3 regions of the Lysinibacillus sp. CNPSo 3705 genome follow, and region 2 is predicted to be linked to each of the others. Evidence: predicted binding sites of a transcription regulator. Region 2 holds the regulator's gene; each other region holds the start of a gene.
What was found. Region 2 encodes LexA, which represses DNA repair genes until DNA is damaged. Its sites were predicted from a motif close to CGAACATATGTTCG; they were not measured.
Positions count from the first base shown of each region.

Region 1: PVA17_RS05540 (carbohydrate kinase) is a predicted target of LexA. The motif match lies at 1,568-1,581, and genes of this name have one in related genera.
Region 3: PVA17_RS10095 (DUF6434 domain-containing protein) is a predicted target of LexA. The motif match lies at 1,275-1,288, and genes of this name have one in related genera.

Region 1 covers NZ_JAQZSD010000008.1:195,983-199,270, forward strand. Annotated here, with positions in the region: gene PVA17_RS05530 (MFS transporter) at 1-1,148, shown strand, start outside; gene PVA17_RS05535 (hypothetical protein) at 1,209-1,439, opposite strand; gene PVA17_RS05540 (carbohydrate kinase) at 1,614-2,705, shown strand; gene PVA17_RS05545 (pseudouridine-5'-phosphate glycosidase) at 2,710-3,288, shown strand, end outside.
Region 2 covers NZ_JAQZSD010000007.1:78,741-82,028, forward strand. Annotated here, with positions in the region: gene PVA17_RS04485 (YneB family resolvase-like protein) at 6-683, opposite strand; gene yneA (cell division suppressor protein YneA) at 680-991, opposite strand; gene lexA (transcriptional repressor LexA) at 1,154-1,771, shown strand; gene PVA17_RS04500 (gamma-glutamyl-gamma-aminobutyrate hydrolase family protein) at 1,948-2,670, opposite strand; gene PVA17_RS04505 (prepilin peptidase) at 2,734-3,288, opposite strand, start outside.
Region 3 covers NZ_JAQZSD010000018.1:63,201-66,488, reverse strand. Annotated here, with positions in the region: gene PVA17_RS10100 (acyl-phosphate glycerol 3-phosphate acyltransferase) at 243-473, opposite strand; gene PVA17_RS10095 (DUF6434 domain-containing protein) at 691-1,239, opposite strand; partial or broken gene PVA17_RS10090 (MFS transporter) at 1,416-2,580, opposite strand; gene PVA17_RS10085 (TetR/AcrR family transcriptional regulator) at 2,750-3,283, shown strand.

The DNA.
Region 1 (3,288 bases), on a different contig from region 2:
AAGAATTTAATTGGGATCGATCTATAATTGCTTTAGCTTTTGCAGTGAGTCTATTTTTATATGGTTTTTCGGGTCCGTTTATGGCGGCGTTACTAGAAATAGCGGGATTAAAGAACATGATGCTAGGTGCAATGACTACATTATTTATTGGCATGATGCTTACGCTTTTCATGACTCAATCATGGCAGTTAATCGTTATATGGGGCGGAATTATTGGTTTAGGAGCAAGTCTTTTTTTAACGGTGTTAAGTCCTTATGTAGCTAATCGTTGGTTTGTGAAAAGTAGAGGATTGGCAGTAGGGATTTTAACGGCGAGTACTGCAACAGGGCAGTTAATTCTCTTACCATTATTGGCGATTATGATTGAAAATTATTCCTGGCGATGGGCGATTGGTTTAATGCTTATTCTAAGTATTGTTATGTTCATCACCATTTCAATATTTATGAAAAATAAACCACAGGATATAGGGATTCTTCCTTATGGACTGGAAGAAGATCTAGAAGTGCAACAAGAGAATCATAAGAAAAATCCGATTAGTATTGCTTTTAATGGTTTATTTGAGGCAATAAGGAAGAAAGAATTTTGGCTATTAGCGGGAAGTTTTTTTATTTGTGGACTGTCAACTAGTGGGTTAGTTGGTACTCATTTTGTTTCTTACTGTATTAGCTTTGGTGTCCCTTTAGTAACCGCTGCATCCTTTCTTTCCTTTATGGGAGTGTTTAACCTTGTAGGTACTACTTTATCCGGGTGGCTGTCTGATCGTTTTGATAATCGATGGTTATTGTTTTGGTATTACCTTTTAAGAGGAATGGCTCTGCTTTTACTCCCGTATGCATTAATGCAAGGGTCGCTAACTTTACTGACAATCTTTACAATATTTTATGGATTAGATTGGATTGCTACAGTACCTCCAACGATTAGTATTTCTAGACAAATTTTTGGTACGAATAAAAGTGGCATTATTTATGGGTGGATTTTCGCATCACATCAAGCAGGAGCTGCAGTTGCTGCCTATGGTGGAGGCCTCATTTATAAGTTTTTTAATTCATATAGTTGGGCCTTTTTCCTTGCTGGAATGTTCTGTGCATTGGCAAGTTTATTTGTCATCATCGTGAAAAAACAAACACCCCATCATGCCAATATTTGAACTAGCTACTGGCTTTGCTTAGGGCGATACTATTGACTATCGTCGGTTCTCAAAATTTTGTCAGCTAATATTGATATGCGCCGCAAACGTAAGAAAGAACGCCGCTAAAGTATAAAGTTGCGCCGCAAATGAAAGGAAGAACGCTGCTAAAGTATAAAGTTGCGCCGCAAACGAAAGGAAGACCGCCGCTAAAGCAAAAAGTTTCGCCGCTAACAGAGCAAAGAACGCAGCAAAACCCGAATTTCCGCAGCTATCGATTTCACGTATAGAAAACATTTGTTGCTGTTGCATAGTGACAGCTTCGCTTTCGTACCACCTGACACCTTAATTTCATTAAAGTAATAGCTATCGCAACATAAGGTTGAAGCCAATATCGTATCGGTTTCAACTTTTTTCATTAAAAAATTTTTGACACCACCCAAACAAAAGTTTATAATGTAAACAAATATAACAAAAGGTGATGCTATGAATGAAAGAGAACAGGCGGTCCTTGCATTAATTCGCCAGAATCCGTTTATGTCTCAACAAGAGATGGCCGATAAAATGAATCTGTCTCGACCAGTCCTTGCTAATTTAGTATCGAGCTTGACGAAACAGGGGAAAATTGTAGGCCGTGCGTATATTTTACCTGAGGAAAATGAAATCATTTGTATCGGTGGAGCCAATCTTGACCGAAAATTTCATGTGAAGGGGAATGTCCAGTTCGGTACATCTAATCCTGCAAGCTCTTCATTTAGTGTAGGGGGTGTTGGACGAAACATTGCTGAAAACTTAGGCAGATTAAATCATCAAGTAACATTGCTGACTACTGCCGGCAAAGATGCTGATTGGCAAGTGATCCAAGAAGCTTCGGAGCCATTTATGAATTTACGTTATGTGGAGCAGTTACCAGACGCTTCGACTGGTTCCTATACCGCGATTATGGATGAGCAGGGCGAGCTAGCATTAGCGGTAGCGAATATGGAAGTATATGATCTTTTATTGCCAAGTTTGCTAAAAAAACATGAGGCAATGCTCATGAACGCAGGCTGCTTTATTATGGACTTGAACTGTCCAAAGGAAACAGTGGCTTACATACAGCAGGTTGCAATTGCCCGTGACATTCCGTTTGTCATCGTACCGGTATCTTCGCCAAAAATGAATCGATTACCTGATACGTTGCAAGGTGTAACATGGTTTATTTGTAACACAGATGAGGCAGAGACGATTGTTGGTCATAAAATCGAAAACGCTGTGCATTATGAAAAGGCTTTACAGCAACTTCTTACATTAGGTGCTGACCACGTAATTATTACAGCGGGTAGCAAGGGTGTGTATGCAGCTTCCGTTACAACGAAGCCAAGCAATTACGCGGCGAAAGCTATAGAAAAAATTGAAGATGTGACAGGTGCCGGGGACGCCTTTGTAAGTGCTGTAATCCACAGCTGGCTTACTGGGCAATCCTTTGCAACATGTATTGATGCAGGCTTAACGAATGCCAAAAATACGCTTGCATCCCCATATACAGTAAGACCTGAGCTATCAGTTGATTTGTTAAACAATGAAATGGAGGAATAACAACATGAAAGAATTCATCGTATTATCAGAAGAAGTAAAAGCAGGACAAGCAAAAGGCTTACCAATCGTAGCATTAGAATCAACAATTATTTCTCACGGAATGCCATATCCACAAAATGTTCAAACAGCACGTGAAGTAGAACAAATTGTTCGAGATAATGGTGCAGTACCAGCAACAATAGCTTTAATCGATGGTAAAATTAAAATTGGATTATCAGATGAAGAACTTGAAATGTTCGGTAATGCTCAAGGCGTAGCAAAAGCATCTCGTCGTGACTTAGGCTATCTTTTAGCAACAAAAAAATTAGGAGCGACGACTGTAGCAGCAACAATGATTTGTGCTGAGCTAGCTAATATTGAAATTTTTGTAACTGGCGGTATCGGTGGCGTACACCGTGGTGCAGAAACAACAATGGATATTTCAGCGGATTTAGAAGAATTAGCGCAAACAAATGTTGCTGTAATTTGTGCGGGGGCTAAATCAATTTTAGATATTGGTTTAACTTTAGAATATCTTGAAACAAAAGGTGTACCAGTTGTTGGATACGGTACTGATGAGCTACCAGCATTCTATACACGCCAA
Region 2 (3,288 bases):
ACTGATTAATACGTTACTTTATTTTGCCCGCTTCCCTCTTGATGTTCCCGATATCTCCTATGGACTGTAGCTTTGCTTACTTCAAAGCCTAAACCTCTAAGCGTCATGGCGATTTCCTCAAAGGTGAAGCCTCGATTACGTAGGTTGACAATTTCGTCTATAGGAACATCCTTACGTTCTTGACCATTTGGATTTCCACGGTTAGATAAATTGTTTTCAGGGCGATAGCCATTTTCAACGGCACGACGCATGCCACGCCGTATTTTAGCATTATGGATTCTACGCTGGTACTCCTCTACGATTGCTAAAATTTCTAAGAGCATCGTATCCATTTCATTTAATTGTATAGGTCCCTCGTCTCGCATAGAAAAAACATTAGTTTCAGTTTTCTGCAATAAATGTAATACTGCCATTCGAGCATTTCCACGTCCTAAGCGTGTTTCATCCTGTACAAATAATGCTTCTATTTCTTTTTCTTTAATGAAATCAAGCATTTCTAGTAAACCTTCACGTTCCACATCATAACCACTATGCTTGTCCTTAAAAACATGCTTAACTTCGTAGCCCTGTTCTTTAGCATAGCGCATCAACTCCTCCTGCTGACGCTCTAACGAGGAACTTTGTGTCTCTTTTTCTGTACTCACACGGCAATAGACAATGGCCGATTGTTGATTCATTTTCATTTGTCGTTTCTCGCAATTTCAATTGAATTTATAGGGGATGGGTCACCCACTACTGGAATCACTAGGGATTTACCTGCAATAATTTGTGCGTTCGATAATTCATTTTCTGTTTTCACAAGCTTAATCCATTCATCCGTTTTCATTTTACCACGGTATTGATCGGCTAACGACCATAAGCTATCACCATGTGCGATTTCAATTTCTGTGTACGTTACATCGCCTGGGTCTGTTATAAAAAGGTATGCCGCAAAAAGCAAACAAGCTCCTAATAAAGTTGTAATATGTGGATTTTTCTTTAACCAGTTCATGTTTAAAACCCCTTTTCCAGAATGTTTGTTCGGAATATATGTTCTCATATTAATACGAACAAACGTTTTTGTCAAACACTTTTCGAACCTATGTTTGCTTAAGTGTTCGCATTCTGTTATACTACTAATTAGTAAAATGATTAAAAAAAGAGGTGAGCAATTATGAAAAAAGTTTCGAAAAGACAAGAGGCCATATTAGAGTTCATTAAAGAAGAAGTACGAGCAAAGGGGTATCCACCATCTGTACGTGAGATTGGGGAGGCAGTTGGACTTGCTTCAAGCTCAACAGTTCATGGGCATTTAGCTCGTTTAGAACAAAAAGGCTTGATTCGACGCGATCCAACTAAACCACGTGCTATTGAAATTTTAGAGCCAGAGGATTCTATCCAAAAGCAACATGTTATTCATGTCCCATTAGTTGGGAAGGTTACTGCAGGTTCTCCAATAACTGCTGTTGAAAATATCGATGAATATTTCCCACTCCCAGATATTTATGGTACAAGTGAAGATCAATTATTTATGCTTGAAATTATGGGTGAATCAATGATTGAAGCTGGCATTTTAGACGGAGATTTAGTTATTGTTAAACAAAAAGCAACAGCTGATAATGGTGATATTGTCGTAGCAATGACTGAAGAGAATGAAGCAACTGTAAAGCGTTTCTTTAAGGAAAAAAGTCATTTTCGTTTACAGCCTGAAAACTCAACAATGGAGCCAATTATCGTAGATCAAGTTTCTATTTTAGGGCATGTTGTAGGTCTATATCGTCGTGTACATTAAAAGTATCTCAATATTAAAGTATAAAAGGAGGTTATTATGTTCACAAATGGGCATATACCTCTTTTTCTTATCTTTTAAGTGTTATTTTAATCACCTAAAAAAGAACCCACTTGAAAATGGATTCCTTATACCTAGCAATGTATTCATGTTCATCACCAAGGATATCTTAGTAAAGTTTATGCCTCTACCTTAAATTTCAAACTTGCCTTTACAAATGCAGCAAATAGTTTCTTTGATACTTCATCTCCTGCAATAGCTAACTCTTCAGGATGCCATTGAACTGCTAAACAAAATGGTAAATCATCATGCACTACCGCTTCAACGATACCATCACTTGATTTTGCTACCACTTTCAACTTTTCTGCTACTACATTTATTGCCTGATGATGAAATGAATTCACAGCAATTTTTTCTTCCTCAATAATCGCTTCTAATAATGTATCAGGTGATAGGTTAACATAATGTGTTGTAACACCCCTTGCTGCTTGTTGCACATGCTTTATTAATTTTTTACTATGATACTCACTTTCAATATCCTGATAGACTGTGCCTCCAAATGCAACATTTAGTATTTGAAGCCCTCGACAAATTCCGAGAATCGGCATTTTCCGAATAGAGGCTGCATGAATTAAAGCAAGCTCCACTGCATCTCGTTCAGGATGAACCTTCCCTAATTTTGGTGTAGGTTCTGCGTCAAAGAGGAATGGATGTACATCATAGCCACCCGATAGTAATAATCCGTCCGTTAACGATAAAATTTGTGCTACATCCTCTTCAACGCCAATTGGAATTATTAGTGGAACTCCCCCTGCTTCCATTATACTTTTGCTATAAGCAGCATTTAATCTTGAGGACAAATCATCCTCCGCAAAAGCCGTTATTCCGATAATTGGTTTCATCCTATCCCCTCCATGATCTTTAGCTTGCATTCACTGCCTGTGAAAGAATCCGTCAATGATTACTTACCAAAACCCAAGATACCAATTCATCAACGCATCCCCATAGAAATAGATGATAATAGCTGCGAGAGCAATAGAAGGTCCGAATGGTATAGGCGTTTTCCTTCCCTGTCCACGTATCTTCAATACAATGATGCCAACAATCATGCCAATTACTGCCGCTACAAAAAGCGTCAAAATAGTATGTATTGTCCCGAGTACGAGACCAAGTAAAAAGAATAATTTAATATCGCCACCACCCATTCCACCTCTTGATAGAACAGCTATACAATATAATATGCCAAAACCTACGACAGCACCAACTATACTATCCCACCAAGGAGACAATGGAGAGATCACGCGTCCAAAAACTAGCAATGGTAAAAAGAATAATAGCACCTTATCGGGAATAAGCATATACGCAAAATCCGATACAACAATAATGACTACTAATGAAATTAATAATAGCGCCACAAAAAATTCTGCACTAAAGCCTAATTGCCAATAAGCAAAAGCAAATAATAGGCCTGTAATAAGTTCCATCAGTGGATAAATCCAAGAAATTTTTTGCCCACAGCT
Region 3 (3,288 bases), on a different contig from region 2:
ATCGCAATTCCTTGCCACAATTTTCCAGAGGATAATGAGCCACACTTTTTTCACAAATATCGTAAATTAAACGGTATTCTTATTTTTTCCCAAATAATTGTGGGGGCCATTTTCTAAATTGGAGGATTTAGAGTTTTGACTTCTACTATCAGTAATAACTTTAACAATATGACAATAAAGACTTCAAAAAAAAAACACGTGTATCCATTAGATAAACTAAAGAATACACGTGTTGTTATTGCTTACATTTGTCCAGAACGAATTTTCTTGACGATACTAAATGTTGTGTAGGCAGCGGCCGGTGCAAGCACTACAATAAAAATAAGCCAAACCGTTAAGTTGTCCGTCGCTTTTAATGTGTCATAATTGGAGATAACAAACATAATTAGTCCAAATAATAATAAATAGCTCAGCACATTGGGAAAAATAACGATTAAACGCAATAGTGCTGGTGGCATCTTTTGCTGATTCATATAAAACCACTCCCCTTTAATCAATTATACAAAAATTAACTATTAATCGCATTATAATTCTTCTATATTCCAAATTTCCATTCTAACTATTACTAACTTGAAAGGCAGAGACTACTTAATTATATGGTCTGTTTTCTTAAATTACCTACTAATAGAGAATGACGTATTAGTTTCGCTAGTTTGCATGCTAATTCCACTCGTTGAAAATTATCTCAACTTAATTTTCAGGTATATATTTGTTACTTCCAGGGAGTTTCTTAATTTTATGCCAAGCTTCAATTGCTGCTGCACGACTTTTCCCTTTATTTTTTGAATCAGAGAAAAAGTCACGAATGAATTGATTGTATTCAAACTGAGGTGGAATTTTTTTCTGGTGTGATGGGTCTTTTTTGCGTTTTTCTTCTTCATACCAAGCGTCCACAACATCACGATACGTTTTTCCAATATTGTTTTTAATGTAGTTTTGGATATAGGTAGAAAAATGAAACTTTGGAATTACCTTCTTGAAAAATGCTCTCACATCTTGACTACAACGATGATTTTCCGTAATGACTGTATCAAGACTTAATTCACTAGCTTTTGAATTTCTTTGTGGTTTTTTTATCTTTCCTGTCCGAAGAAAAGTTTCAATTCTATCAGAAATCTCAATCTTAGAGCCCGACGCGCTTATGCCATTATCTCTACAAAATAATTGCAATTCTTCTTTTAACCAATAAAAATTCAAAAAATCTTGACTACTAATTTCTTTTGTAAGAATAGGTCTCATGCATAACACTCCTTATATGTACACATCCATATTATAGAACATTTGCTCGTAAATGTAAGCAAATTTTTATTAAAAAGAGCAACAAACATTACGAAAACAGCCAATTGTAAAAACATAGAGCCTTGCTACAGTTTATTGTAGTAAGGCTCTTAAAATGTTCTTTGAATGCTTAATCATTATGCTTGTTGTTTAAACTTATTTTTAGCTGGCACAAATAGAGTTAACACAAATGCGATGATCACTAAGATTGTCATGAAATAATAGGCATCACTTGAACCTAAAATTGAAGCAAGTGTACGAATACCTTCAGCCGTAGCATTTGGTGTTTCTACTAGCAATGTTTTCGCATGGTTTGTCGTTTGTGCTGTGAAAATTGTAATAACGACAGCAGATCCAATTGCGCCTGCGATTTGACGTAATGTATTATTCACTGCTGTACCATGTGTAACAAGTTTCTTCGGTAAGGCATTTAAACCAGCTGTATTTAATGGCATTGTGATAAAACTTAACCCTATACGTAGGAAAATAGTACGTATCATGATAAAGCTATAGGTTGTTGTTGCTGATAAATCCGTTACAACCCACATTGACGGAATGACAAAAATCAAACCGATAATAAATAACGGCTTTGCTCCAAAGCGGTCATACATTTTTCCTGTCACTGGAGACATAAAGGCATTTACAAGTGCACCCGGTAATAATAATAAACCAGCATCTAAAGCTGTAAACCCTCTTCCGTTTTGTAAATATATTGGTAATAAAATCATATCCGCATACATCATCATTGTAACAATAATGTTGATGATAGACGTGAGTGTAAATAATTTATTGTTAAAAACGGATAAGTTAAGAAGTGGATCAGATGATTTCATTTGACGAAGACAAAACATTGCCGTAGTCAGTATCCCTACAAGTATAGTACTTATTACAACTTTATCATCCCAGCCATGGCTTCCTGCATTACTAAAACCATACAAAATAAGACCAAAGCCAATTGTTGATAAAATAACACTGATACCATCTAACTTTTCCTTTGAGGTTTCTGAAACATTCATTAAATATTTCATTGCCATAAATAAAATAATCACGACAAATGGAATGATGCCGATAAATAACCAACGCTGTTGAGAAGCGTTTCATTAAGTATGCTGTAATAGGGACTAGCACCCCGTTTACTAACATAAAACCAGTAGCTAACCACTGAACGGTTGTCGCAGAAACAGAAAATACGTCCATTAAATTACTTAATGCAACGTTTAACAGCGTTTGATTTAGTGTAGATAAAAAACACCCAAAAATTAAAACTGTTAATAGCACTTTTTTATTGATCGATTCCGACATGACATTCTTCCTCTTTCTACTTGTTTTATTAACACTATGTCAATAAAATAGATAATAACACGTTTATTTTTTGATTCCTATTTACAATTTTTTAAGAACTGTCAATTAAACAACAAAGTTAAAAATACTATTCATTAAATTTGTATTTAATAGATAAAGGAGAATTAAATTGACCACACACAAAAAGCAAGACCCACGAGCTATTCGCTCTAAACGGGTATTTAAAGAAGCTGTCGTAGATATATTAATCGAAAACCCAGATATTTCGAAACTTACAGTACAAAAAATAGCCCAACGTGCAGAGCTAAATCGAGCAACATTTTATTTACATTTTATAGATATTAATGATTTATTAAAGCAAGTAGTTTACGATATGTTCGACGACTTGTTGTCGGAGATCTCTCCTTCTTTACAAATTGATAATTTAAATAATCAAGAACAATTAATTACATTTTTAGATTACTTTTATAAGCACAGAAAAATTTTAGCTGTTTTATTTGAGCACCCTGGTTTCATTAAAAAAATGCATAGGACATTAAAGGATTTGATTGTCATCCAACGTAAAAGTGAAGGAGCTAATACAACTCTATCTATGGATATTCTCGCATCCTCAATACTTGGCATTATCATGTGGTGGCTCAGAAACGGGGTTCACTTTAGCTCCGAATATATAGCAAGTCAAATTATCGAATTATATCGTTAATTAGT